DNA from 4 places in the Mesorhizobium sp. M0938 genome. Region 1 is predicted to be linked to each of the others. Evidence: riboswitches for the same ligand, from Rfam matches in the RefSeq annotation. Region 1 holds a riboswitch; each other region holds the start of a gene.
The links. A riboswitch is a leader RNA that binds a small molecule or an ion and turns the genes downstream of it on or off. The one in region 1 is predicted to bind cobalamin.
Positions count from the first base shown of each region.

Region 2: linked by a shared signal. The riboswitch ahead of metE (5-methyltetrahydropteroyltriglutamate--homocysteine S-methyltransferase) and the one ahead of NKH73_RS00710 (aromatic ring-hydroxylating oxygenase subunit alpha) in region 1 are both predicted to bind cobalamin.
Region 3: linked by a shared signal. The riboswitch ahead of NKH73_RS14600 (ABC transporter ATP-binding protein) and the one ahead of NKH73_RS00710 (aromatic ring-hydroxylating oxygenase subunit alpha) in region 1 are both predicted to bind cobalamin.
Region 4: linked by a shared signal. The riboswitch ahead of NKH73_RS13440 (DUF1636 family protein) and the one ahead of NKH73_RS00710 (aromatic ring-hydroxylating oxygenase subunit alpha) in region 1 are both predicted to bind cobalamin.

Region 1 is NZ_JAMYNS010000001.1:154,808-162,005, forward strand. It holds gene NKH73_RS00680 (carbohydrate ABC transporter permease) at 1-73, shown strand, start outside; gene bglA (beta-galactosidase BglA) at 78-1,742, shown strand; gene NKH73_RS00690 (ABC transporter ATP-binding protein) at 1,767-2,879, shown strand; gene NKH73_RS00695 (DUF680 domain-containing protein) at 3,078-3,314, opposite strand; gene NKH73_RS00700 (DUF680 domain-containing protein) at 3,385-3,606, opposite strand; gene NKH73_RS00705 (DUF680 domain-containing protein) at 3,693-3,908, opposite strand; cobalamin riboswitch at 4,416-4,617, shown strand; gene NKH73_RS00710 (aromatic ring-hydroxylating oxygenase subunit alpha) at 4,833-6,080, shown strand; gene NKH73_RS00715 (FAD-binding oxidoreductase) at 6,106-7,198, shown strand, end outside.
Region 2 is NZ_JAMYNS010000033.1:12,473-19,670, reverse strand. It holds gene NKH73_RS31430 (cytochrome-c peroxidase) at 485-1,540, shown strand; gene metE (5-methyltetrahydropteroyltriglutamate--homocysteine S-methyltransferase) at 1,985-4,336, opposite strand; cobalamin riboswitch at 4,432-4,633, opposite strand; gene NKH73_RS31420 (alpha,alpha-trehalose-phosphate synthase (UDP-forming)) at 5,194-6,888, opposite strand.
Region 3 is NZ_JAMYNS010000007.1:103,612-110,809, reverse strand. It holds gene NKH73_RS14610 (FecCD family ABC transporter permease) at 1-803, opposite strand, end outside; gene NKH73_RS14605 (ABC transporter substrate-binding protein) at 854-1,801, opposite strand; gene NKH73_RS14600 (ABC transporter ATP-binding protein) at 1,798-2,610, opposite strand; cobalamin riboswitch at 2,703-2,906, opposite strand; gene NKH73_RS14595 (GyrI-like domain-containing protein) at 3,194-4,027, shown strand; gene NKH73_RS14590 (bifunctional helix-turn-helix transcriptional regulator/GNAT family N-acetyltransferase) at 4,034-4,966, opposite strand; gene NKH73_RS14585 (hypothetical protein) at 5,041-5,892, opposite strand; gene NKH73_RS14580 (class I SAM-dependent methyltransferase) at 5,979-6,776, shown strand; gene groES (co-chaperone GroES) at 6,937-7,198, shown strand, end outside.
Region 4 is NZ_JAMYNS010000006.1:320,253-327,450, reverse strand. It holds gene NKH73_RS13450 (cobaltochelatase subunit CobN) at 1-1,641, opposite strand, end outside; gene cobW (cobalamin biosynthesis protein CobW) at 1,660-2,697, opposite strand; gene NKH73_RS13440 (DUF1636 family protein) at 2,694-3,128, opposite strand; cobalamin riboswitch at 3,167-3,370, opposite strand; gene NKH73_RS13435 (winged helix-turn-helix domain-containing protein) at 3,400-4,599, opposite strand; gene NKH73_RS13430 (NADH-quinone oxidoreductase subunit A) at 4,935-5,300, shown strand; gene NKH73_RS13425 (NuoB/complex I 20 kDa subunit family protein) at 5,291-5,872, shown strand; gene NKH73_RS13420 (NADH-quinone oxidoreductase subunit C) at 5,881-6,483, shown strand; gene NKH73_RS13415 (NADH-quinone oxidoreductase subunit D) at 6,686-7,198, shown strand, end outside.

The DNA of each region.
Region 1 (7,198 bases):
GCTGATCGTGTTCTTCTCGCTGCAGCGCTATTTCGTCCGCGGGCTGCTCGCGGGCTCGGTAAAGGGAGGTTGAGCTCATGCAATCCGCTGTGAAAGCGACGTTGAGCCCCGACCTCGCCGTCGACCGCGACTGGTGGCGAGGCGCCGTGATCTACCAGATCTATCCGCGCAGCTATCAGGACTCGAACGGCGACGGCATTGGCGACCTCAAAGGCATCATCGGCAGGCTTCCCTATATCGCGGCGCTCGGCGTCGATGCCATCTGGATCTCGCCGTTCTTCAAGTCGCCGATGAAGGATTTCGGCTACGACGTTTCAGACTATTGCGACGTCGATCCGATGTTCGGCACGCTGGCCGATTTCGATGCCCTGACCGCCGAGGCGCACAGGCTCGGGCTCAAAGTGATGATCGACGAGGTGCTGTCGCATACCGCCGACATCCATCCGTGGTTCAGGGAAAGCCGCTCGAGCCGCACCAATCCTAAGGCGGACTGGTTCGTCTGGGCCGACGCCAAGCCCGACGGCACGCCACCCAACAACTGGCTGTCGATCTTCGGCGGCTCGGCCTGGCAGTGGGATACCAGCCGCCAGCAATATTATTTGCATAATTTCCTGGCCGAGCAGCCTGATCTCAACTTCCACAGCCGCGCGGTCCAGGATGCGCTGCTCGATGTCACCCGTTTCTGGCTGGAGCGCGGCGTCGACGGCTTCCGTCTCGACACCATCAACTTCTATTTCCACAGCCAGGGTCTGGAGGACAATCCGCCGCTGCCGCCCGAAGAGCGCAACGACCAGACGGCGCCTTCCGTCAACCCGTACAACTATCAGGATCACCTCTACGACAAGAGCCGCCCCGAAAACCTCGCTTTCCTCGAACGCTTCCGCGCCCTGCTCGACGAATATCCGGCGACGGCGGCGGTCGGCGAAGTCGGCGATTCGCAACGCGGGCTGGAGGTGGTGGCGGCCTATACCGCCGGCGGCAAACGCGTGCACATGTGCTATTCGTTCGACTTCCTGGCGCCCGAAAAGATCAGCGCGGCCAAGGTGCGTTCGGTGCTGGAGGCGTTCGGCAAGGTCGCCAGCGACGGCTGGTCGTGCTGGGCCTTCTCCAACCACGACGTGATGCGTACTGCCTCGCGCTGGGCGGCCGGTGAAGCCGACCAGACCGCCTATCTCAAGGTGATCTCGGCACTGCTGATGTCGCTGCGCGGCTCGGTCTGCATCTATCAGGGCGAGGAGCTTGGTCTAGGCGAAGCGGAATTGCAGTTCGAGGATCTCCAGGACCCCTACGGCATCCGCTTCTGGCCGGAATTCAAGGGTCGCGACGGTTGCCGCACGCCGATGGTCTGGAATGCCGCCGACGGCAATGGCGGCTTCTCCAAGGCAAAGCCATGGCTGCCGGTGCCGGCCAAGCACCTTTCGCAAGCGGTCGATGTGCAGCAGGGCGACGACAGCTCGCTGCTCGAACACTACCGGCGCTTTCTCGCCTTCCGCCGTTTGCATCCGGCGCTGGCCAAGGGCGATATCGACTTCGTCGAAAGCGAGGGAGACACTGTCGCCTTCACGCGTCGCGAGGGCAACGAGCAGATCGTCTGCGTCTTCAATCTCGGCAGTCGGCCGACGGAGGTCAATCTCGGCGGACGCTCGCTGCAGCCCTTGCCGGGGCACGGGTTTTCGGGACAGACTGGCGCCGGTTCTATCCGCCTCGGCGGCTACGGCGCCTGGTTTGGGCGCATCGACTAAGTTTGCAATTCACCGGAGGGAACCATGGCCGATGTCACGCTAAGGCAAGTGAAGAAATCTTACGGCAATCTCAACATTCTGCACGGCATCGACCTCGACATAAGGTCGGGCGAGTTCATCGTCTTCGTCGGGCCCTCGGGCTGCGGCAAGTCGACCTTGCTGCGGTCCATCGCCGGGCTTGAGGAAATCACCTCCGGAGAGCTCAGGATCGACGGCGAGGTGGTCAACGACGTGCCGCCGTCGAAACGGGGCATCGCCATGGTGTTCCAGTCCTATGCGCTTTATCCGCACATGACCGTCTACGACAACATGGCGTTCTCGATGAAGATCGGTAAGGAGAGCAAGGCCGAGATCGACAAGCGGGTGCGCCAGGCGGCGGAAATCCTGCAGCTGACCAAATATCTCGACCGTTTGCCCAAGGCGATGTCGGGCGGCCAGCGCCAGCGCGTCGCCATCGGCCGCGCCATCGTGCGCAACCCTAAAGTCTTCCTGTTCGACGAGCCGCTGTCGAACCTCGACGCGGCACTGCGCGTCGCAACCCGCATCGAGATCGCCAAGCTCAAGGAGTCGATGCCTGCCACAACGATGATCTACGTCACCCACGACCAGGTCGAGGCAATGACGCTGGCCGACCGCATCGTGGTGCTCAAGGACGGTCATATTGAGCAGGTCGGCACGCCGATGGAGCTCTACAAGAAACCCGGCAATCTGTTCGTCGCCCAGTTCATCGGCTCGCCGGCCATGAACATCCTGCCGGCGACGATCGACAAATCAGGCAACCCGACCATCGTCAGCCATGTCGGCGGGCGCAAGGCGACGGTGCCGATCGCCACGCCGGCCTCAGTGAAAGGTGCTTCAGTGAGCTTCGGCGTGCGGCCGGAGGATCTGACGATCGCTAGCGGTGCGGATTATCTTTTCGAGGGAACGGTCGACTATGTCGAGCAGCTCGGCGAGGTCCAGCTTGTCTATGTCGACATCGGCCGCGCCGACCTGCCGCTGGTGACCAAGCTGCCGGGCAATGTCGAGGTCAAGCGCGGGGCAAAGCTGCGGCTGAGTGCGGACGCTGGCGACCTCCACATCTTCGATGCCGACGGGCGGTCCTTCACGCTTCACGAAGCGGAAGCAAAGGCGGCCTGAGAGAGGCAGCAAGACTGCCGATATAAGCAATTTGGCGAAGCCAAAAAACAAGAGCGGCGGGCAAAGCCCGCCGCTCTTGTGCGTTCAGGTCGCGGTTAGAGCGACGTGCGTCCAAGTGGACGCACAAAGTACGCTCTAACACTTTGATCCTACGCATCGTGCTTTTCGAAAATCGATTCCGATTTTCGGGCCGATGCGCTAGCGGCCGAACAGGTTCCGGTCGCTGCCCTGCGGGGCGGACTTGTGTAAGTCGCCCGACGAATTGAGCAGCTTGTAGACCGGCGAAGCGGTGTTGCGTACCGAAGACGTCTGCGTGTTGTCGACGTTGACGGTCGCCTGCTCGTTGATGTCGGTCCCGCCAACCTTGTCGTTGTTGGCATAGGCGCTGCCGGCAACAAGCAAAAGTGCGGCGGCAGTGAGAGCAATCTTCTTCATTTTAATGTTCCTGGATTTTCATGTTCCACCAGAGCGGCGGGCAGATGCCGCCGCTCTGTTGAACTGAGTGTTAGTTGTTGCCGAAGCGGTCACGGTCACTGCTGTTGACGGGCTTCTCGTCAGCCGGAACCGGATTCTGCGCCAATGCCGAATTCTGAACCGAAGCCGTGTACGAGCTGTCGACCCCAACGGCCGGCTGGTTGGCGCCGTTAGATCCAAAGTTGTCGCTACCGGCAAAAGCGCTGCCGGAGATGGCCAAAATGGCGGCAGTGGCAAGAATGATCTTTTTCATTTCTAGTACTCCAGATTTGTGAGATCCCGAGCGGCAGACTTGGCCGCCGCCTGTCTGGGATCAGCTGTTAATTGTGGGATCAGCTGTTAATTGCCGAAACGGTCACGGTCGGCGCCCTGGACAACGGGCTTTTCAGCGTGAGCCGGCTTCTGAATGGAAGCCGTGTAAGAGCTGTCGACCGCAGCAGTCGGCTGGTTGGCGCCGTCGGACCCATAGCCGTCGGACCCATAATGGTCGCTGCCAGCAAAGGCACTGCCGGTGATGGCCAAAACGGCGACGGCAGCAAGAGCAATCTTTTTCATTGTTGATACTCCAGTATCTTAGTTTTCGGTCCGTCTAGCGGCGTGTCTTGAAAGGAATTCGCGTCGTTCGGACAGGCCCGATGTGGGAAGGCAATCCGGCAGATTCCAATCACGAAGTTGTTCCGTGTGGACCAAGAATCTGCACCTTGAAATTGTACCAGGTGCTTCTATCTGCATCGACTTTGGTTGTTCTTTCAATTACTTAAGCCAAATACACTATTCGCCCATTTGACGGATTGGCGGACCCGCGTTCACAGCGTCATGCACGCATTGTCAACAGAAACGAACCGTTCGGTTCGATTTTAGAAGTGGCTAATAGTCACTTTTGGAAACTGTTAACCTTCTTTGTCTCCGCCGCGGGTCGGATTCGATGCCACGACCGCCAGCAATGGCCGCCGAAAAATGGGGTTCCAGCCCTGCTATTGCCAACCTGCACGCTTCGCCGGCTGTGTCGCGCCGCATGGATACGATGTCGCTTTCATGCCGACAGTCGGCCGGCCGTCATGATTAGATCACACCATCTCAGGTGCCGCTTGGTGACGACGAAGCGGAGAATTGGGAAGCCGGTCAGAACCCGGCGCTGCCCCCGCAACGGTGGTGGAGTTCAAGTCGCAACGGGAGACCACTGGGCCACAAGCCTGGGAAGGTGTCGCGACCGCCCGCAAGGACACTCCAGAGCCCGGAAACCAGCCCGAGGTGTTGAACTCGACTGATCGCGGTGGGCGGTCAAGAGGTGGATAGAGCATGCCGGTCCTTCACCGGCCTGCAGCCGATCCTTCCTCCATCACCACCAGTTCAGTCCTTGGAGCGACGTGCGTTCACTTGGACGCACAAAGTACGCTCCAAGACTTTGAACCTGCGCATCGTGCTTTCCGAAAATCGATTCCGATTTTCGGGCCGATGCGACGAAAGCGAGGACAGGACATGGACGCGCGCAACGACATGCTGAGGCTCTTGCACGGCCGCAGGCAAGGCTACTCGCTCGAGCAGCCCTTCTACACCGATGCCGACTTCTTCAAACTCGACATGGAGCTGATCTGGTATCGCGACTGGCTGTTCATCGGCCATGATTGCGAACTGCCGAAGCCGGGCAGCTACATCACCGCCCAGATCGGCGATTATCCGGTTGTGCTGGTCCGCGACCAGCAAGGCAAGATCAATGCCTTCCACAACTCCTGCCGGCATCGCGGCAGCCGCGTCTGCAATGCTGACAAGGGCACGGCGGCGAAGCTCGTCTGCCCCTATCACCAATGGACGTATGAGTTGGACGGCCGGCTTCTGTTCGCCCGCCAGATGGCGGACGGTTTCGACAAAAGCCAGTTCGGCCTGAAGCCGGTCGCCTGCGAGAGCGTCGGCGGCTACATCTTCATCTGCCTGGCCAGGGAGCCCGCCGATTTCGCGCCGATGCGCGCCATGATCGAACCTTACCTGTTGCCGCACCGGCTGCGCGAGGCCAAGGTCGCCTTCGAATCGACCATCGTCGAGAAGGGCAACTGGAAGCTCGTCTGGGAAAACAACCGCGAGTGCTATCATTGCGCCGGCAACCATCCGGAACTGTGCAAGACATTCCCGGAAGCGCCGACCGTGACCGGCGTGCAGGGTGCCGACAGCGATCCGGAAATGCTGGCGCACTGGGCGAAATGCGAGGCGGCGGGCCTGCCGAGCAAGTTCCGCATCGATCCGGCCGGGCAGTATCGCGCCACCCGCGCGCCGCTGCTGCGCGACGCCGTCAGCTATACGATGACGGGAAGGCGCGCCGTGAAGAAGAACCTTTCCGACAGCGTTTCCACGGACCGTATCGGCTCGCTGCTGCTCTATCACTATCCGACGACCTGGAACCACATCCTCGGCGATCATGCGGTCACCTTCCGCGTGCTGCCGATCAGCGCCACGGAAACCGCCGTGACTACCAAATGGCTGGTCCATAAGGATGCGGTCGAAGGCGTCGATTACGACCTTGCCGAACTCACCCATGTGTGGACCGAGACCAACTACCAGGACCGCCGCATCGTCGAGGAAAACGCCTTCGGCATCCTGTCGCCGGCTTACGAGCCCGGCCCCTATTCGGAACTGCATGAGGGCGGCGTCATCCAGTTCGTCGAATGGTACGCCTCGTTCATCGAACCGCGCCTTGCCGAGGGCGGCCGGCCGGCGCTGCGCAGCGTCGCCTGAAGAGAAACGTGAAGAGATGAACGCAATGACGGATCTCGGGCTCTACCGCCATCTCGACGATATGGCGCCCTGGAACGACAGGCTCCAGGTTCTGGAAGTGATCGGCGTCAGCGACGAGGCGCCTGACGTGAAGACCTTCACCTTCCGCTCCGACAACCAGACCTGGTTCCGCTACAGACCGGGGCAGTTCGTGACGCTGGAACTGCCGACCACTGACGGCCCGCTGATGCGGACCTATACGCTGTCGTCCTCGCCGTCGCGGCCGTTCTCGATCGCGGTGACGGTGAAAGCCCAGGCCGGCAGCATCGGCACGCGCTGGATGTTCGACAACCTCAAGCCCGGCGTTCACGTGAAGGCCTATGGGCCGACGGGCGACTTTTCGCTGCACAGCCATCCCGCGGCCAAGTATCTGTTCATTTCGGCCGGCTCCGGCGTGACGCCGATGATGTCGATGCTGCGCTGGCTGAACGACTGCGCGCCATGGACCGATGTCGGCTTCGTCAACTGCGCGCGAAAGCCCGAGGAGATCATCTTCCGCAAGGAACTCGAACTGCTCGGCAGCCGCATGCCGGGCCTGACGCTCGGCTTCATGATCGAAGAGCGCTCCAGCCGCGAGGGCTGGTTCGGCCATATGGGCCGGATCGACGCGATCAGGCTGCCGCTTTTGGCGCCAGATTTTCGCGAGCGGGAAATCTTCTGCTGCGGCCCCGACCCGTTCATGCGCGCCGTGCGGCAGATGCTGGAGGCCGCTGGCTTCGACATGGCCAACTATCATCAGGAAAGCTTTGCGGCACCGGCAGTGGAGGAAATACCGGCCCCGTTTGGTTCGCCGGCAAAGGGTGGGCCGGCAGAGGGTGGGATCGAAGCCCCTGCCGAGGCCGCAACGCCGATCCGCTTTTCGCTTTCGGATGTCGATGCCGACTGCGTTGCCGGCCAGACCGTGCTGCAGACGGCGCGCGCTTCGGGCGTGCGCATCCCGGCGGCCTGCGAGTTCGGCCTGTGTGGAACCTGCAAGGTGAAAAAGGTCTCAGGCACAGTCGAGATGAGCCACAATGGCGGCATCCTCGATCACGAGATCGATGATGGCTTCATCCTTGCCTGCTGTTCGAAGCCGCTGT
Region 2 (7,198 bases), on a different contig from region 1:
TGCTCAAGCGCCGCGCCGGCACAAGGGCTAGATTGGCGATACTGCGCGTATTGGCCATGTCTTTCCTCGCGTGATGGGATGTTCGTAGAAGCGGAACTATATGCCGGTGTGACGATCGACAAGGCGGACCGGCTATTCCGATAGGACATCCATACTGTCGCATAGACCGTCGCTGCTTAGGTATTGAAACCGCCATCGCTGGTGACATCACAATGTGCAGTCGGCGGGTGTCGATAAGGTCGATTCACGCAATCAGCCGGTCAGGAGGAACGAATGAACCCTGAGGTTTCAGAAGCTCACTTTTCGCAAGGCGTGCAGCGCACGTGAAGTCCAATCGAGAAGAGCGATCACTTCCAAGAGGGTCCCAGCTCAGCCGCGAAAACAGGTGCCAGACCCCGATCCTCTCCCTCAACTGATCTAGCTCAGGGCGTTCATGAGCCGCAGATCGCATAGTGGCTGCGTGCACGACGCAGGAAGACCATTTATGAAAATCCTATTCAGAACGATGGCTGTCACCTTGCTGGCACCCACCGCCTTTGCTGCGGATTCGATCCCCACCGACCTCAGAGATACGGCATTGGCCACCTTCAGGGCTTTGCCATCCACCACGACGACAGTCGCCAACAACCCGAACACCCCGGAAAAGATCGCTCTCGGCAAGGCACTGTTCTTCGATCCACGCGTCTCGGCGTCAGGCGTTTTGTCGTGCAACTCGTGCCACAACCTGGCCACGGGCGGCGACGACAATCACGAAACCTCGATCGGCCATGGTTGGCAGAAGGGACAGCGCAACGCGCCGACTGTACTGAACGCTGTCTTCAACATCGCTCAGTTCTGGGATGGTCGTGCCGCAGACCTGAAGGCTCAGGCGAAGGGACCGGTCCAAGCTGGCATCGAAATGGCCAATACACCGGACCAAGTCATCGCCACGCTCAAGTCCATGCCGCAATATGTCGAGTGGTTCGATGCAGCTTTTCCGGCTGAAGCCGATCGGGTCACCTTCGACAACTTCGCCAAGGCGATCGAAGCCTTCGAGGCGACATTGGTCACACCGGCCCCGTTCGACAGCTTCCTGAATGGTGATGAGCTTGCCATGACTTCCGAACAGAAACAGGGCCTGGCGCTTTTCATGGACAAAGGCTGCTCGTCCTGCCATGCCGGCATCAACGTTGGTGGGCAAGCCTATTTCCCCTTTGGCCTCGTGGAACAGCCCAGCGCCGAGGTCCTGCCGGACAAAGACAAGGGCCGATTCGCGGTCACCAATGCAGCCGATGACTACTATGTTTTCCGCGTGGCGCCGCTGCGCAACGTTGCACTCACCGCGCCATACTTTCATTCGGGCAAGGTTTGGGATCTGAAACAGGCCGTCGCTATTATGGGGACCACCCAGCTTGGCGTAGTACTGGCGGACGAAGAAGTTGATCTGCTTGTTGCCTTCCTCAACTCGCTGACCGGAGAGGCACCCGAGGTCACCTATCCCATCTTACCCTCCGAAACGGCGACAACGCCCCGGCCTGTAACGCAGATCTTAGGAAAATAAGGGCCAACTGGCTGCGGACGTCGCAATCGAAAATGATTGCGGCTTTTACTTGGGCCACACGAATTGCCACGTCCATCTCCGAATTGGCGGGACACGCTAGCAATACCCGAAACCTGCAACCTCGCCCGTAGTCTGCGCAAATCAACTGGGGAAGCGGACAGACGCGCAGCATCATATATTGTCGCCGCCTGAGCGAACATGCCAAGCAGTCTACTTTGAGAAACGACGTGTGTACGATTTGTTCGAGGCGCGGGGCCTGTATGTTCCCAAGGACCAATACTATAGCGTGGTGTCACATTTATATTTCTGCGGGATGAGGACACGTGCCGAAGGAAAATTGCACATTTTCGCCGTGTGGATTATTTTCAAGAGTGTGATCGGTTTGGCATATTCCCGGCCGACATCCGCCACCGGCAACTCCCCACACGGTGAGGAAGAGAAGCCTTACGCCTGCACTTTCTGCCGGAGCGCGCGTGCTGCAGCGACCATGTTCATGAGGGCAGGGCGGACCTCCTCCCATTTGCGTGTTTTGAGGCCACAGTCCGGGTTTATCCACAGTTGGCCGTCGGACAGTCGCTCGCGGGCAAGCATGACTAAGTCCGAAATCTCGCCGACTTCCGGGACGCGTGGTGAGTGAATATCATAGACGCCGGGACCGATTTCGTTCGGATATTTGGAGCTCGTGAAGGCGTCCAACAGTTCCATCTTCGAGCGCGACGTCTCAATCGAAATGACATCCGCATCCATTCCAGCGATCGCGTGAATGATCTCGTTGAACTCCGAATAGCACATGTGGGTATGAATTTGAGTCGCGTCCTTTACACCCGTTGAAGCGATCCGGAAACATTCGACAGCCCAGTCGAGATAGACTTTCCAGTCAGATTGGCGCAGTGGCAATCCTTCGCGAAACGCGGCCTCATCGATCTGGATCATCCTTGCGCCGGATCTTTCGAGATCCGTCACTTCGTCGCGGATGGCGAGCGCGATCTGGCGGCAGGCTTCGGAGCGGGGTACGTCGTCGCGAACAAAAGACCAGTTGAGAATGGTGACTGGGCCTGTGAGCATTCCCTTCACGGGCTTTTCCGTAAGCGACTGGGCGAATTGCCACCAGCGCACTGTCATCGGATTGCGCCTCGATACGTCGCCGAAAATGATGGGGGGACGCACGTAGCGCGACCCATAGCTTTGTACCCAGGCATGCTGGGTGAGCGCGAAGCCGGACAACTGCTCGCCGAAATGCTGTACCATGTCGTTTCGCTCGAACTCACCGTGCACCAGCACGTCCAGCCCGATCTCTTCCTGCCAGCGAATTGCAGCCTCGATCTCCTTCTTCAGGAACGTCTCATAGTCGACATAGCTCAGCTGGCCCTTCGCATGAGCGGCCCGCGCCTTGCGTACCTGCGGCGTCTGCGGGAAGGACCCGATGGTCGTCGTCGGGAACGGCGGCAGCCCGAGTGAGCCGGCTTGGACTCTGGAGCGCTCGCCAAAAGCGCTCTCTCGTCGCTTCGCGCTGTCCTCAATGCTAGCGATCCGCCCCTGAACAAGCGGGTCATGGATCCTCGTGGATGTCACGCGCGTGGCGGCAGCCTCGGCAGACGCTTTCAACGCGCCTGCCACCGCATCCCTGCCTTGGGACAGGGCCCGGGCCAGCAAGACCAACTCGTCGGTCTTCTGGGCCGCGAAGGCGAGCCACGACCTGATGTCGGCGTCGAGTTCCGTCTCCATGCGCAGATCAATCGGCACATGCAGCATCGAGCAAGAAGGCGCGATCTCGACGCGGTCCAAGGGCCAGCCGGCGACGATCGGTTTGATGCGGTCGAGAATGGCGGGCAGGTTCGCACGCCAGACGTTGCGGCCATCGATCAAGCCAAGCGAGAGCACCAGATCCTTCGGAGCGAGCCGACCCACCGTTTCCAGCTGCTCGGGAGCGCGCACGAGATCAATATGCAGCCCGGCCAGGGGCAGAGAAACCGCGGTTTCGAGATTGTCTCCCAGCGACCCGAAATACGTAGCCAGCATGATCTTCAGCTCGGGCGCGGCTTTCGACAGCTGGCCATAGGCGAATTCGAACGCAGCTCGTTCGTTCGGGTTCAGATCGAGGACAAGCGCTGGCTCATCGATCTGCACCCAGTCGGCTCCCGACAGCTTCAGCTTCTGCAGGACTTGCTCGTAAACGGGCAGCAGCCGCGGTAGGAGCGCGATGGGACCGAACCCCTCGGCAGGCGATTTCGCCAGCTTGAGGAAGGTGATGGGTCCAAGGATGACTGGGCGTGTGTGAATGCCGAGAGCTTTAGCCTCGAGGAAGTGATCGACCGGCTTCGATGACGAGAGGGCGAACGTCTGATCATCATCGAGTTCCGGCACAATGTAGTGGTAGTTGGTGTCAAACCACTTGGTCATTTCCATCGCGGTTACACCAGGTCCATGAGCCTCCTCCTGGTGACCAGCGTGTCCACAATCCTCCGTCTGACCCTGGTTGCCGCGCGCCATTGCGAAGCAGATGTCAAGTGGGACCTCGCCGCTATTCCAGCCGTAACGGGATGGAACGGCCCCGACCATGGCTGCGGTGTCGAGCACATGGTCGTAAAGCGAGAAGTCGTTCGACGGGATTTTCGACACGCCGCGATCGCGCTGCTCTTCCCAGCTAGCGGCACGGAGCGCCTTCGACGTCGTGAGAAGGTCGCCAGCGGACGATGTTCCGGACCAGTAGCTTTCAAGCGCGAATTTCAGTTCTCGCCGACGACCGAAGCGCGGCACGCCGAGCGTTGCTACAGGAATTTCCTGAGAGTCAGTCATGTCATACCCCGATGGTTGGGGCGCCGATGACAAGGAAGGCGCTAGCAGGCCGGCACGAACGCCGGCTTGCAGCGGCCACCGAGACACCCCGCCCGTGGACGTAATTCGCCGTGGCAGGTCTCCTGGCTCGCGGGGTCATAGCCTCTACCCGTCTTCCTGAGGGTATTTGCCTCAGTGACATGAGTGGGGTTGGCTCGCCGCTAACAGTTGCGGGGGCAGCGCCGGCATTGCACCGGCTTCCCTCTTAGCTCCGCTGCGGCAGCGCCGCACGCGAGAACCACGACACGCAGATAATCACAGCAGTCCGCTCTTTTGTCAATGACGCATAACGAAATGTTTATGTCGTTATGTGATTTCGCTTTTACGCTTGTCTAACATTGTGAAATATTCAGTCGCCCATTGGCGGCGCTGCTCCGCTGCCACCATTGTCCAACTAATGGATCCCTGTCGGGCTGCGACATCCCTCGCAGGTCGCCGATGAAGGATTTCGGACAAGACTTCAAGCGCGTGACAACGTCATTAGAATGCAGAAGATCGCATTGGTGGCGATGTTTAACGATGCGGCCGCAAGCCGTGCGTGCGTGGTAGAAGCGGTTTTCTCGGAGTGAGCGCCAAACCGCGGGAATTGGCACGCCAGTCGTCATCACGGGTGACTAGGCAATCGTGATGACTCCGCTCGGCGGCAAGAGACCACACTGACCGAGCCTGGCTCAAGGGTCTGATGCAAAGCCCGACTGTGGTCCCGATAAGCCGCTTAAGCCGCATTCAGGCGGTCAGTATAAGTATCTCTCTCTCCAAGCGCTCGGCATTGAGGGATGCGCAAACGCAGGCAAAGCTCGCGTGCTTCATATTCTGCATCATACGATCGGCAGGACCCAGTTTTTATCCAGTGCACGCGTCAGCGCGGTGTGCAATTCTGGCTCGGTCCGATACGAAGGCATTTGGGCCTCGCTGATCCAGCCCAAGCCAACATAGTGGAAGTGATCCGCAGGGACCGTAACCCGGCTGCTGTCCAGTTGCCGAACGAAGTCCGCTGACCAATGGTGGATCGTATACGCTTCAAGTTTGTCCATCATCCTCCGCCAGCGTTGGATGCGTTCTTCGCGCGGCATGCTGGCCGCTCTTGAGATCGCGGTAGCTATCTCGTCGGAGAGCCTCGGATTTACCAGCAGGGCGTCCTCGGCGAAGTCTTCGGCCGCGCCGGCAAACTTCGATAACACCAGAACGCCAGGGTCGCTCGGATCTTGTGCAGCAATGTATTCTTTCGCCACAAGATTCATGCCATCGCGCAACGGCGTCACAACGCAAACACGCGCGGCTCTGTAAAGACCCGCTATCTCAGCTTGGGTGAACGACCTGTTCTCATAGATAATCGGCATCCACTCGTCCGTGCCATGCCGGTTGTTGACTTGATTGACGAGTCTTTCGACGTCGCGCCGATATTCGCTGTACGCTTGGATGTCGCCACGTGAGGGAGTTGCGATTTGCAAGAGCGAGACACGTTGCGGCTCGACTGCCAGCAGATCGAAAGCTTTAATCCGATTGTCGATGCCCTTGGTGTAGTCGAGCCGATCGACGCCGATAACTAGCTTTGCTCCGCCAAGTTTCAACTGCGAAATGTAGGCTTTCTGCGCCTCAAGCGAATCTGCGGCACACTGTTCGAATTGCTTCGGATCGATACCTATAGGAAAATTTTGGCATTGCGTCTGGCCATGGTCCGAGAAAACGACCCCGTTCTTGCTCTCCAGCCCCAAATGAGATTGGACACAGGCGAGGAAATTGCTCACATCACGGTCGGTCTGGAAACCGAGCAGATCATACTCGAGCATACATGTCATTAGCTCGCCAGAATTGGGCACGCGCTCCATCATGTCAGACTCGGGCCATGGCGTATGCAGGAAATGGCCGATCGGCCGGTCAATGCCGAGTCTGTGCAAATCAGCGCCGAGCGGCAGGAAATGGTAGTCATGAACCCAGTAGACTGCGTTATCTCCCAATTCGGACACCGCGCGCGCCATGAAGGCATTGACGTCGCGATAACTTTTATAATCCTCTTCCGAGCCTGAGATCCGGTCCGGCAGCGAGTGGAGCGCCGGCCACAATATTGAATTTGCAAAACCTTGATAGTACCGAGAATAGTCCGCTGCCGGCCCATCGAGCCACCCGATTTGACCTTTGCCACGCTGCACGAGGGGCACCTGTTGCTTATCCCCGTCGCCCAGATGCTCGGAAAAACCTACCCAGACCGCGCCGGAACGCTCCACGACGCACTCCAGGGCCGCCGAAAGCCCGCCTGTCTTGGGCTGATCAGAATTGACAGTCGCACCGCGGTTGGAAATTGCGATAAGACTCCTATGTGGCTGCTGGGCCGCCGTGTTGAAGCGCTGGTCTGCGGCTGAGACAACAGGACGGGACGGGCCAACTTCGGCTTGTTGTTCTCGCTCCTGTAGCAAGTCTCTCAGGGGTTGTTCAAAAGCGATTAGTTCGTGAACAGCCCCAGTTTGCCATGTGAGGTTCCGGCGCGGCGAGTTGGCGTTGTTCAATGCGTCCATTTCATGCCTCCGTTGAATATTCCCCATGATGGAGCAACTGGCATTCCCAGATTGGCACACCCCCTGCTGACGAGGATCTGACGAGCGTCAGAGCAAATGGCGACCGATTGTCGCGTTTCGGCTTCGGCGCCCTCAAGAACCGGCTTATCGCGAAAATAGCTGGCGACCCGATCGAGCGGACCGTGCTTGCGGTAATTGTTGGATTGTTCGGATAAGAGATACACCCAGTAGATGCCAGCACCTGTTGAAATGAACTGAAATTATGTCGCTGCCGCCAAGGCTGCCGGGCCCCGTGATGCGATCCTGCGTC
Region 3 (7,198 bases), on a different contig from region 1:
AGGTGCAACGGGCCGGCCAGGGTCCTGGACAGATGCGGGATCATCAGGCCGACGAAACCTATGACGCCGGCGACCGAGACTAGGATCGCCGTCGAGAAAGCGGCGACGAGAAATGTCGTCCTGCGCATCCGCGCAACCGGGACGCCGAGGGTTTCGGCGGCATTTTCGCCGGCCAAGAAAGCGTCGAGCCGGCGGTGGTTCCACAGCGCATAGGCAAGGATGGTGCCTGCGCCCAGAGCAGCCAGCCCGACATTGTCCCATCGCGCCAATCCGAGCCCGCCCATCGTCCAGAACAGCACCGAGTGCGCGGCGCGCTGGTCCCCGGCAAAGACGAGATAATTGGTCAAGGCGGTGAACATGAACGAGACGGCAAGGCCGGCCAGTATCAGCCGTTCGGGGCCTTGACCTCTCACCCTGGAAACCAGCACAAGCACGATGCCGGCGGCCAATATGCCGCCGGTGAAGGCGGCGACCGGCAGCGTCCAGATACCGAAATGGTCGCCAAAAATGGTGATGACGGAAACTGCACCGGCCGCAGCACCGGAAGACAGGCCGAACAGGAATGGGTCGGCAAGGTCGTTGCGCGTTACCGTCTGCAGCAGCGCACCGATGACGCCCAGCCCGGCGCCGACACAGATGGCCATGATCGTGCGCGGCAGCCTGAGATCGACGACGATCTTGGCGATCGGACCGGACACGATGTCTCCGCCCAGTTCGGCCGCATGCGCCAGCGCAGCAACCACGTCCGTCAGCGCTATGACAGTCGATCCATAAGCGATAGACAGCAGAGCAAGAGCAGCCATCGCTGCTGCTCCTGCTGCCATGGCCAATTCGAACGCCCGGTGGCGCAAGCTCAAAAAGCTTCCGGGTGCATCGCCTTGGCGATCTTGCCGATCGCCTCGATATTCGCCGGCCCGGGCGTCAGTTCGGCATAGCGCAGCGCGACGAAGCGTTCATTCTTGACCGCATCGGTCTCCTTCATCGCCGGATGGGCTCTGAGGAAATCGAGCAGTTTGCGGTAGCCGCCGCCGTCCTGGTAATCGAGCAGGACCAGGAACTGCGGATTGCGGGAGGCGACCGTTTCCCAATCCGTGTTGCCCCAGCTCGTCTGCATGTCGGCCATGACGTTGTCGCCGCCGGCGGCGGCGATCATGGCGCTGGGGATCGCGAACTTGCCTGATGTGAAGGGTTTGTCTTCGCCGGAGTCGTAAAGAAACACCCGCGTTCCCTTGCTGTCGCCGACCTTTGCCGTGATATCGGCGAGTTGCGCTTTCCAGTCCGAAACAAGTTTTTTCGCCTTGGCCTCCTTGCCAAAAATCTTGCCCAGCTTCTCGACGTCGCCATAGAGCAGGTCCATCGAGGCGGCGGGGCGGTTGCTGTCGAGGTGGACGCAGCTTTCCGTCAGCACCAACGTCTTGATACCGTGCGGCGCCAGCGTATCGGGCGTCACCTCGCCGCCCGGCTTCATGCCGTAGTACCAGCCGGCGAAGAAGAAATCAGGCTCGACGGCGACGAGGTTTTCGAGCGTCGGGTATTTCGGCGCGAGTTCCGGGATCGCGCCCTGCTCGGCCTTGAATTCCGGACCGACCTTGTACCATCCGGTGATGCCGGTCAGGCCGACGATCGACGGTTGCAGCCCCAGCGCGAAGGCCATCTCGGCCATGTTCAGATCCTGGATGACGGCGCGCTTCGGCGCGGCATCGAAGGTCAGCGGCGTGCCGCAGCTGTCGACAGTTACCGGAAAAGCCAAGGCGGTCTGGGCAAGCAGGAGGGAAGCAGAAGACAGTGCGAGGCGTTTCACGGATGTTGCTCCTTGGTTAAATCGGAAGAGGCGCGGTTTGGAACTTCGAAGACCGTGAGTTCGCGGTCTTCGGTGGGATGGCGCAGCCGAAGCACGTCGACGCCGAAAATGTCGCGGATCAACTGCTTGGTCAGCGCCTCGCGCGGACCGGCGAGTGCCTGCAGTCGGGCCTCGTTCATCACCGCCACCCTGGTGGCAAATGGCGTGACCAGCGACAGATCGTGAAGCACCGCCACGACGGTCATGCCCAACTGCGATACGAGTTCGAGAAGTTCGCTGCGGGCGCGCGGATCGAGATGATTGGTCGGTTCGTCGAGGAACAGGATTTTAGGCTCCTGGGCGATGGCGCGTGCCAATTGGGCGCGTTGCCGCTCGCCACCGGACAGCGAGCCGATCGTGCGGCCGAGCAGCGGCAGCAGGCCGGTTCTGCGAAGCGCTTCGACGACGATGTCGCGTTGCTCGCTCCTTCGTCGCAAACCGGCATGCGGGACGCGCCCAAGCTCGACATAGTCGATCACGGCAAGCCGCGGATCAGGCTGATCGGTCTGGCCGACGACAGCCATGTGCAGCGCCCGCTCGGCGGCAGAAAACGTCTCCAGCCGGCGTCCGGAAAATCTCACCTCTCCCGCGCTTGGCCGCAGCGTACCGCATAGCATGCGCAACAGCGTCGTCTTGCCGGCGCCGTTGGGGCCGATGATGGCGAGGCGGTCGCCCGCCGCCACCGAAAGGCTCACCGCGCTGACCAGGCGCTGACTACCCGCCGTCGCGCTCAGTTCGCGCGCTTCAAGAAGAGGCTGGGAGGCGTCCAACTTACCGTCACTTTCTCAATGGCGACGGAAGGAAGCTGGACCGACCGGCCGACAAGACCGATGTCCACGTCTCCTCCCGGCACACCCCGTCCGGTCAACTCAAGCCGATGGCAGGTCTCCTGGCTCGCGGGTCTTTGCGCCATCCTGCCTTCCCAGCCTTGCCGGCCAGTGGCATTTCGGATCTTGCTAACCGCTTACAGTTGCGGGGGCAGCCACGGCCTCGATCCGAAGATCTCACCGTGTTCCCTTTTCACCCCTCGCCTTTCGACTCGGGGACCATCAGTCGCCCACCCTAATTTCCCGCCAATCACAGCGCAATAAATTTCCGGGGCTCGGAAAGCCACGAGAGCTAGGGTCTTGTCAGAGGGAGTCATATGGATCATCGTTATGTAATAACGTTACTACCTAAAAGACGTTGCTTGCTCCTGTCAAGCTCTTTCGCCTGACGCCTTCGACTGCCGGCCGCCGTCGCGATTTGCGCAGTGCGCAATTTCGATCAAACTGCGAGCTCCAGGAAACGGCACGATGACCTGCCGACGCGAAGACTTTGCCAATGTGAAGACTGGCCCATGCAAGGAGCCAAATGAATCCTACCGAGAAAGCGCTGTGGTTCGTCGAAAGCCATCTGCCGGAATCCGTCTCGCTCGACGATGTCGCCAAGAGCAGCGGGGTGTCGCGCTTTCACGTGACGCGGGCTTTCGGTGCGGCGACCGGCCGTTCGGTGATGGGCTACATGCGGTCTCGCCGGCTGACCGAAGCGGCGCGCAAGCTCGCCGCCGGTGCACCCGACATCCTCTCGCTCGCTCTCGACACCGGCTATGCCTCGCATGAGGCCTTCACCCGCGCCTTCCGCGACCAATTCGGCACCACGCCGGAACTGGTGCGCGCGCAAGGCTCGCTAGACAACCTCGATCTCGTGGAGCCGATCCTGATGGACCAGTCCTTCCTCACCAATCTCGAGCCGCCGCGTTTTGAGGCCAGCCGGCCGTTCCTCATCGCCGGTCTCAGCGAACGCTACAGCTGCGAAACCAGCGCCGGCATCCCGATGCAATGGCAGCGGTTCGGCCCCTATATCGGCAACATTCCGGGCGAGGTCGGCGACGTCGCCTATGGCGTCTGCGTCAATGGCGACGACGCCGGCAATTTCGACTACATCGCCGGTGTCGAGGTGTCCGATTTTTCGGACCTGCCGAAGGAGTTTTCGCGCGTACGCGTGCCGGCGCAGAAATACGCCGTGTTCGCCCATCGTGACCACATCTCGACCATCCGCCGCACGGTCAACACGATCTGGAACAAATGGCTGCCGGCGTCCGGACACGAGATCGCCGATGCGCCCGAATTCGAGCGCTACGGCCCCGAATTCGATCCGCGCAGCGGCAATGGCGGGCTGGAAATCTGGATACCGGTGAAGGGGTGAGAGACGTTACAGCTCCAGGTTCCAGTTCTGGCCGACCAGATCCTTGCCGAAGGAATGGTGGCGCTCTTCCTCGGCAAGCTTGAAGCCCGCCGCCTCATAGATGCGGCGCGCCGAGACGAGAATGTCGTTGGTCCACAATGTCAGCGTCTTGTATCCCTTAGCACGGGCAAAGCCGATGCATTCCTCGACCAGTCGCTTGCCGATGCCGAGACCGCGCGCCGAGGGCTCGACGTAGAGCAGGCGCAGCTTCGCCACCGTGTCCGACTGGCGCACGACAAAGACCGAGCCAACGACTTCCCCCTCCCGTTCGGCGATCCAGCTGCGTTCCCATTTCGGATCGAAGGATTTGACGAAGGCGCCGAGGATTTCGGCGACCAGCGCCTCATAGGTTTCGTCCCAGCCATATTCCTGCGCGTAGAGCAGGCCCTGGCGATGGATGATCCAGCCGATGTCGCCGACCTGCAAAGGCCGCAGCATGTAGGGGACCTTGGGCTCGGCACTGTCGCCCAGCAGGCGCTGCACCGTCTGCATCGCCTTGACCAGCCTGTCCTGCTCCGGATCCGGGAGCCGGTCGAGCAAGGCCGCGACCTGATCGTGCGAACCCTGGTTCAGCGGCGCGAAGGCCGCCCTCCCCGCCGGCGTCAGCGCGATCGACGAGCGCCGCGCATCGGCTTCCGTCGCAGCGCGCTCCACAAGGCCGCGCTCCTGAAACTTTTTCAGCAACCGGCTGAGATAGCCGGCATCGAGACCGAGATCGCGCGCAAGATCGGTGGCGGTCAGCCCGTGGCGATGCGCCAGTTCATAGAGCACACGAGCCTCGGTCAGCGAGAAGGCGCTTTTCAGCCATCCTTCGTCGAGCAGGCCGATCTGGCGGGTGTAGAAGCGGTTGAAGCCCCGCACCGCATCGATCCGCTCCTTGCCGGGTTGATGAATCGTCATGGCATCCTCCTGCCCGACATAGTCAATAATTTAGTTGACTTGGTCAAGTATTAGTTTGGACCAAGCCCACCGCATTATCCGATCCGACGGATGAGGCCTTCGAAGCCGTCGGCGAGATAGGAAGCGCCGGCCGCGAACATCTTCACCAGGTTTTTGGGGCGACCCGGGGTCTTGTTCGCATCGAGGAGTACGGCCCTGCCCTCATGCATGACGAAATCGAACTTGCCATAGTCGAAACCGAGTTCGTGTCTCAAAGCACGCAGTTCGTCGGGAACGGGGACAGGCTCGCGACGGATCGTTTCGGACGCCTTGACCAGCGCGTTTGGCGAGACGTAGCGGGTGCAGCGTTCGCTCTCTCCGCAAAACACCCAGAACCGCGCCGCGAAACCATCGGGTTCTTTCTCCGGAATGAACTTGTCCACGACCAGATCGTCGCGTTCGAAGACGCCATCCGGAACATCCCCGAGAGATCCGTAGACCTCATAGGGCTGCAGGACTGGCATATCAGGAAGTGGCGGTGGTTTCCTCGCGCGCCGCGCTCGCCGATTGAGGAGAGTCTCCGGAATGCCTTGATTGTTGAGATTGCTTTTGACGATGACCGGCCCTTGCCAAACGTCTCCCTGGTTCACCAACGCTCCGCTGATCCGTCGTTTGGATATGTCAGCCGCCCCGACATTGAGGCAGAACGGGAAACTCCGTGCATAGTCGAGATAGTCTGCGGGCGTTATCGTCGCATCGACATGCAGAACCGCGACGTCGGCGCTGTATGTCTTCGACAGACCTTGCTGAATTCGAACCGAATGGCCGCGTCTTTTCAATTCTCCCAGAACGTCGAAAAGCAGATAGGGACTATCCCTGCGCAGCAGGATATCGCGCTTGCCTAGGAAGCGGTCGTGCTCATGTGTTATGACGACGACATGCGCCACAGTTGTCCCCCCTTGTCGTCCTTACCACTTCCGTTAAGCGGTTATGAGCAGTTGATGCCAGACCTTCTTAGGTCCGACGAGCCTGCATGACAAATCATTGGGACGATTATCACCGCCACTGGATGCTCCTGGAGGCGCCGCTCCGGCCGACTGCCGAGACAGTTGGCATTGTCGAGCGCGAGCTTGATCTCGACGAGGCCGACGTTCTGCTGCTGGGCGTTACCCCGGAACTGGCCGGCCTCGGCAAGACGATGTTGGCCGTCGACGGATCCGCTGCCATGGTTTCGGGCGTATGGCCGGGCGATAGCGCCTGCCGCAAGGCAACGACCGGGAACTGGCTGGACCTTCCGCTCGGCCGCGCCAGCGTCGGCGCGGTCATAGGCGACGGTTGTCTGACGGTCGTCGATTCCGCACGCGCTCGCCGCGCCCTCCTGGGCGAGGTTGCCAGAGTGCTGAAGCCCGGCAGCCGTGCGGCGATCCGCGTATTCGCCGGACCTGAGGCATTCGAGGATCTGCAGGACATCAAGGCCCAGGCCCTGGCCGGCGGAATTGAGAATTTCCACGCGCTCAAATGGCGAATCGCCATGGCGTGTACGACCAGCGATTCCGATCGCGCCATAAATGTGCAGGTGATCCGCGACGCTTTTGACAAGACCTTCCCGGACCGCGCCGCCCTTGCCGCGCGAACGGGGTGGAGCGTGGCGTCTATCGGCACCATCGATGTCTATGCGGGTTCGCAAACGACTTACTGCTTCGCGACGCTTGCCATGCTCGTCGACGAGGCGAACGGCTGGTTCGACGAAGTGCGCGTCGTGCCGAGCGGATCGTATCCGCTGGCGGAACGATGCCCGCTGCTGGTACTTGGTTCGCCAAGACACCAATAGTTCGTCGTCCGGCATCGATCGGCTCAACGAGCGCCTTGACTCTCGCATGCCGCCAGCCTATTTCAGCGCCACGTTAGCACTCGCCATTGGTGAGTGCTAACCAGGTCCGGCGCCGCCGGACGGAGGAACTGTTCTCACCATTCTCATCGAGGAATAAAAAATGGCAAAGTCGAAGTTCCGCCCGCTTCATGACCGCGTGGTCGTACGCCGGGTTGAATCCGAATCCAAGACTGCCGGCGGGATCATCATCCCCGATACGGCTAAGGAAAAGCCGCAGGAAGGCGAGATCATCGCCGTTGGTTCCGGCGCCCGCGACGAAGCCGGCAAGCTCGTCCCGCTGGACGTCAAGGCCGGCGACCGTATCCTGTTCGGCAAGTGGTCGGGCACCGAAGTCAAGCTCAATGGCGAAGACCTTCTGATCA
Region 4 (7,198 bases), on a different contig from region 1:
GTTCGTCGTGGGCGAGACTGTCGGCGAAGGGGCAATCTCCCCCCAAGTGGGGGAGATGTCCGGCAGGACAGAGGGGGGCAACGTAGAGGGTTGACGTTGAGATTCGGCCGTTACCGGATCGGTTGCCGGTTGACCCCAAGCTGCCTCTACGGTCTTTCGTGCTTCTGCAGGCAATCCCGCCAAGAAGTCGAGATAGTCCTCCAACCTCATCCCCTCGTCACCGCGCTCCAGCCTGCCCAGCAATGCACGCGGCGTTTGCGGAATCCCTTCAACGGCATAGCCCTGTTCGCTCAGATCGTGCAGCATCGCCAGCACGCTCGACGGCACGTCGAGGCCGACGGCATAGCCGGTGCGGCCGGGGGCGCTTGGATAGTCGGGGATCAGGATGGCGAGCTTGCGCTGTCCGCGCGGCGTCCGCTGCAGGCGGATGAAGACTTCGATACGGTTCGCCACTTGCGCGACGCGGTCCGGCTCCCGCCGGTTGGCGAAAGCGCGGAAGGCCAAAGCGGGATCGGTTTCGACCTCGCCCTTGAAGGAGATCGCGCCGGCAAGGATGCGGCCGTCGAGCTCGGGCAGGACGACGTGCATGGCAAGGTCGGCAGGCGCGAGGCCGCGCTGATTATTCTGCCAGATGTCACGACGGGTTGTCGCGACGATGACCTGGAACACCGGCACGCCGGCGCGGTCGAAGAGGGTTTCGACGCCGGGCTCGGCACCGGAGGCGAAGGCCGTGGCGGTGATGATCGCGGCAGGCTTCAGCGTTGACAGCGCGGTTTCGACAAAGGCGAGCGAGGCCGGGTCCTTCAAGCTGGAGACGAAGATGGGGACGGGGACCATGCCGCGCTGTCCGAGCGCCTCGAACAATGCATCGATGGGCGCGGCATCTGCGGCAAGAAGCATCGAACGGTAGAAGAGGATCGGGATGATGGGCGCGGCGTCTCCCTCCCCCTCGAGGGGAGGGTGGCCCGCAGGGCCGGGTGGGGTCGTTGCGGCAGTGCTCGACGTTTTTTTCTGTTGGCGCGCGTCAGAGGCGACCCCGCCCCCGGCCTGCGGCCGGACCCTCCCCTCGAGGGGGAGGGGGACGCCGCGCAGTCCCGGTTGATAGTAGCCGGCTTTTGGCACGCTGACAGGTTCAGCGACCGCTACACCCGATCCGGCAAGACTTGCCAGTCTTCGCATCAGCGCCGTCATATTCTCCGGGCCGCCCTCGCGAAAATAGCCGAGCAGGCCGTCCAACTCCTCGCGGGGCAGCGTCGAGCCTTCGATCAGCCGCAAATCCTCGTCGTGACTTTCGCCCGGTAGGAGCGCCAGCTTGATACCGCGATCTCGTGCGACAACGGCAAGCTGGTCGCAACCATAGCGCCACCAGTCGTAACCGCCGAGGATACGAACCAAAATAACCTTGGCGTGCCGGGCGACACTGTCGATCCAGAGGTCGACGGACATGGGATGGCGCAGGTCGCGTAGAGCCGCCAGCCGCATCGACGGCAGGCGTGCCGCATCCGCCTTCCATGCCGCCGCCAGGCCGGCCAGATCGCTGTCGGTGAAGGACAGCGCCACGACATCCGCAGGCGTCTGCCTGAGATCGACAGGCTCGGCGAGATCATCGAGCGAGGCGGATGTTGTGGTGAGGATGTGCATCGCGGCTCGTGCCTGGGGTCAGCCGGCGAGGATACGCTCGATTGCCGGGCGGTTCAGCCCTTTCAGGCCGATGACGACGAGGCGCGAGCGGCGGTCGTCTTCAGCGGTCCAGGCGCGGTCGTAATAATGATTGACGCGCGGACCGACGGCCTGCAGCAGGAGCCGCATCGGCTTGCCGCCGACCTCGACGAAACCTTTGACGCGCAGCACGTTTTGTTCCTCCGCCGCCGTGGCGACGCGCAAAGCCAGTTCATCGGGATTGGCGATCGACGGAATGTCGATGACGAAGGAATCGAAGTCGTCATGCTCATGGTCGAGCTCGTCGTCGTGGTGGGTCTTGCGGTTCTCGATGTCGTCCTCGACGGCAAGGCCTAGGCCGAGCAGCACAGACGGATCGACCTTCCCTTGCGAGGTCGGCACGATCTTGACGGCGCGCGCGGCGTGCTCGCCGATGATGGCCTTGGCACGGGCCGAGCCAGCGGCGTCCATCAGGTCGCTCTTCGACAATATGATCAGGTCGGCGCAGGCGAGCTGGTCCTCGAACACTTCCTCGACCGGATCGTCGTGGTCGAGCGTCTGGTCCTTCACGCGCTGTGCCTGCAGGGCATCCATGTCGTTGGCGACGCGGCCTTCGGCCAGCGCCGGTCCATCGACCACGGCGATGACGCCATCGACCGTCACCCGGCTCTTCACCGTCGGCCACTGGAAGGCCTGGACCAGCGGCTTGGGCAGAGCGAGCCCGGAGGTTTCGATCAGGATATGGTCGACCTTCGGCGTCAAAGACAGGATCTGGTCCAGCGCCGGGACAAAGTCGTCTGCGACGGTGCAGCAGATGCAGCCGTTTGCCAGCTCGACGATGTTTTCCTCGGGGCAGGTGTCGATGCCGCAGCCTTTCAGGATCTCGCCGTCGATGCCGATGTCGCCGAACTCGTTGACGATGATGGCCAGCCGCTTGCCGCCGGCGTTTTCGAGCAGATGGCGGATCAGCGTCGTCTTGCCGGCGCCGAGGAAGCCGGTGACGACGGTGCAGGGCACGCGGGAGACGGAAGTGGTCATATCGGATCCTTCAGAAGGTCGAGGGGAGGGATGCGGGCGACGAGGCCGCGCTTCAGGCAATCGGGGCGGCCGCGCCACGGAATGAGGCCATCGGTCGATGTGGCGAAGAGCTTTGCGCCGGCGACGAGATCGGCGCCGCTGGTCGCGGTCAGATCGCCGAAGACATAGCTCCAGCAGCCGTCGCGCAGGATCGCGGCGCTCAGCCGACGTTTGCAGTTGCCGAGGCATTCGACGGTGCGGATACGGATATTTTCGCCTGATGCAGCGCGGCGCGTGTCTTCGGCCAACAATTCGCCGGCGCGGGGATGGCCGTCGGAGCCGGTCTCGTCGCGGCAGGAGGCGCAGACGATCACGGTGACGCCGGCCAAGGCATCACTATCGCCGGACAAAACGTCCGCTGTCTCAGCCGGAAAACTGCTGTCGCGTTCCAAATCAGGCTCCTTGCCCGGAAAACCCGCCAGGCGATCGGATTCTTATGTCCTAGACGGCAGGTCTCCTGGCTCGCGGGTCATCGCCTTGGTGCCGCCTTCCCGGGACCGTCCCAGTGGTTTTCGGCCTTGGCTCGTCGCTTACAGTTGCGGGGACAGCCGCGGATTTGAAATCGAGATTTCGCACCGCATTCCCTCTTGGCTCCTCCCTTTGCCGAGAGGAGACCGTCTGAACCGGATTTAGGCTTGTGCAGGCAGTCGTGTCAACGCGTGTCTACGACGCGATGATGTCGGCCAACGCCGGACCCAGATCGCCTGCGGGCGTGACTTCAATCCGTTCCAGGCCGAGCCAGCCCTGCATCTGCTTCAATTCCTCGACCAGCGCGGCCGCTGTTTCGGCCGGCGCGGCAGGCTCGGCATAGGCGGCATGGATACGCAGCACGCCGGCGGGGCGGTCAGCCTTGAGGTCGACGCGCGCCACTATCCTGTCGCCAAGCAGGAACGGCAGGACATAATAGCCGTATTGGCGCTTTTCGGCGGGGGTGTAGATTTCGATGCGATAGCGGAAGTCGAACAGCCTTTCCGTTCGGGTGCGCTCGAAGACAACGGGATCAAACGGAGCGAGCAACGCGCGCGCCTGGATCTTGCGCGGAAAACGGGCGTCCTTGTGAAGATAGGCAGGCTTGTCCCAGCCTTCGACGCGCACCGGCAAAAGGTCGCCCACCTCGACCAGTTCCTCGATCCGGCCCTTGATGTCAGCGGGAGAGAGGCGGAAATAGTCGCGCAGGTCGCCCGCTGTCGCGACGCCGTGGGCGCGGGCGGAAATGCGCAGCAATTCGCGATGTGCATCCTCAGGAGAGGGCACCGGCAGGTCGAGCACGGCCGGCGGCAGCACCCGTTCGGGCAGATCGTAAAGCCGCTCGAAGCCACGACGCGACGCCGTGGTGATGCGACCGGCCCAGAACAGCCATTCGAAAGCGTGCTTGGCATCGCTCCAGCCCCACCAGCCGCCCGAGCCTTTCTGACCCTCGAGGGCGGATGCGGCGATCGGGCCGCGTTCGACGACCTCGCGATAAATGTCTTCAATATAGGCGGCGCGTTCGCGGCCCCACTTGGCCAGCCCATTGTACATTTCCTCGCCACGCTCGGCCCGCTGCATGCGCCAGCGCATCAGCGGATAGGTTTCGACCGGCAGAAAGGAGGCTTCATGCGCCCAATATTCGAAGACCGTGCGCTTGCGCGTCACGGCGGCGTTGTCGAGCAGCGCCAGCGGGTAGGGGCCAAGCCTGGAATAGAGCGGCATGTAGTGAGCGCGCACCACCGCGCTGACGGAATCGATCTGCAACAGGCCGGTGCGGGCAAGCACCCGGGTCAGATGGCGGCGATCCGGCGTGCCGTTCGGCCGGGGGTCGGTGAAACCCTGGGCGGCGAGCGCGATGCGCCGGGCTGCGGCGAGCGATATTTTTTCCTTCATGCAGGCGAGGCCCTGAGGGTGTTTCGAACGAGGAGCGATCAATGATTCCGCGCCATGCTAGCAGGGTTTTGGCGGGATATATGTCAGGAGAGAAAAGTGGAGTAAAAAGTGAAGGAAATCAAACCGGAGCGGATCGGACCAGTTTATCCGGATATGCCGTCCAGCACCGTGTTTTGAACAAGGTTTGACTTGCTTCGCCGAAAGCCCTGCGCTAACCCTCGCCGCGTTGCAGCATAGAGCCCCCTAAAACGGTTCAGTGGTTAAACTGTCACGCTTCCGCAAGTGGGTCCGGTGCTGTAATCAGAGTGGATTGGCCGCCAACGGAAAGCTGCAGCATGAACGCATTGTTGAGTTCGTACCTGCCCATCGTCCTGTTCATCGGCGTGGCGCTGGTTGTCGGCCTGGCGCTGCTTGCCGCACCCTTCCTGGTGGCCTACCGCAACCCAGATCCGGAAAAGCTTTCCGCCTATGAGTGCGGTTTCAACTCGTTCGACGACGCCCGCATGAAGTTCGACATTCGCTTCTACCTGGTGTCGATCCTGTTCATCATCTTCGATCTGGAAGTGGCCTTTCTGTTTCCGTGGGCCGTGTCTTTCAGCCAGATCGGCATGCTCGGTTTCTGGTCGATGATGGTGTTTCTGGCGGTGCTGACCATCGGCTTTGCCTATGAATGGAAGAAAGGAGCGCTGGAATGGGATTGAGCGACAATTCCGGCACGCTCGTCGCGCCGAAGCCAAAGGGCATTCTCGACCCCAGCACCGGAAAGCCGGTGGGGGCGAATGACCCTTTCTTTCTCGAGATCAACAACGAGTTGGCCGACAAGGGCTTTCTCGTCACCTCGACCGAGGCGCTGATCACCTGGGCGCGCAGCGGCTCGCTGATGTTCATGACGTTTGGCCTCGCCTGCTGCGCGGTCGAGATGATCCATACCTCGATGCCGCGCTATGACAGCGAGCGCTTCGGCGTCGCACCGCGCGCGTCGCCGCGCCAGTCCGACATCATGATCGTCGCCGGCACGCTGACCAACAAGATGGCGCCGGCGCTGCGCAAGGTCTACGACCAGATGCCGGAGCCGCGCTACGTCATCTCGATGGGCTCCTGCGCCAATGGCGGCGGCTACTACCACTATTCCTATTCGGTGGTGCGCGGCTGCGATCGCGTCGTGCCGGTCGACATCTATGTGCCCGGCTGTCCGCCGAGCGCCGAAGCGCTGCTTTACGGCATCCTTCTGTTACAAAAGAAGATCCGCCGCACCGGCACGATCGAGCGGTGAGCGGGATGATGAGCCTGTCGTTGAATGAACTCTCGACCTATCTCGGCGAGAAGCTGAGCGGCCGGATAAGCGATGCGGTGTTTGCCTATGGCGAACTCACCATCTCGCTCGAGCCGCACGATCTGATCGAGGTGGTAACCTTCCTGCGCGACGATAAAAACTGCCAGTTCATCTCGATCATCGACGTGTGCGGCGCCGATTACCCGTCGCGGGCCAAGCGCTTCGACGTCGTCTATCATTTGCTGTCGCCGAAGCAGAATATTCGCATCCGCATCAAGGTCCAGGCCGACGAGGAGACCGTGGTGCCGTCGATCACCGGCGTTTATCCCGGCGCCGACTGGTTCGAGCGCGAAACCTACGATCTCTATGGCGTGCTGTTCTCGGGCCATCCCGATCTCAGGCGGATTCTGACCGATTACGGCTTCGAGGGCCATCCGCTGCGCAAGGATTTCCCACTGACCGGCTTTGTCGAGGTGCGTTATGACGACGAAGCCAAGCGGGTCATCTACGAGCCGGTGGAATTGAAGCAGGAATTCCGCAATTTCGATTTTCTCTCGCCATGGGAAGGGACGGATTACGTCCTGCCAGGCGACGAGAAGGCAAAACAATGAGGGCGTGTTGATGGGCAGCTTCTCCGTTTTTCATTGGCTGATTATCATGATCATTTTTGCGTCTTTGATCGTGCCGTACTGGCGGATCTTTCCGAGAGCCGGTTGGCCCTCCGCATTGAGCATCTTGATGGTTGTCCCGCTTCTGAATCTCGTTCTTTTGTGGGTTGTGGCGTTCAAGAAATGGCCTGGAGACGCATAAGCCGTGGCTGAGACTTCCGTCCGCAATTTCAACATCAATTTCGGCCCGCAACATCCTGCGGCGCATGGCGTTTTGCGCCTCGTGCTGGAGCTCGATGGCGAAGTCGTCGATCGCGTCGATCCGCATATCGGACTGTTGCATCGCGGCACTGAGAAGCTGATCGAAGCCAAAACCTATCTGCAGGCGGTGCCTTATCTCGACCGGCTCGACTATTGCGCGCCGATGAACCAGGAGCATGCCTTTGCGCTTGCCGCAGAGCGGCTGCTCGGCATCGAGGTGCCGAAGCGCGGCCAGCTGATCCGCGTGCTCTATTGCGAGATCGGCCGCATCATGTCGCACATCCTCAATGTGACGACGCAGGCGATGGATGTCGGCGCGCTGACGCCGCCGCTGTGGGGCTTCGTTGAGCGCGAAAAACTCATGGTGTTCTATGAGCGGGCCAGCGGCTCGCGCATGCATGCGGCCTATTTCCGGCCCGGCGGCGTCCACCAGGACCTGCCCGAGAGGCTGGTCGAG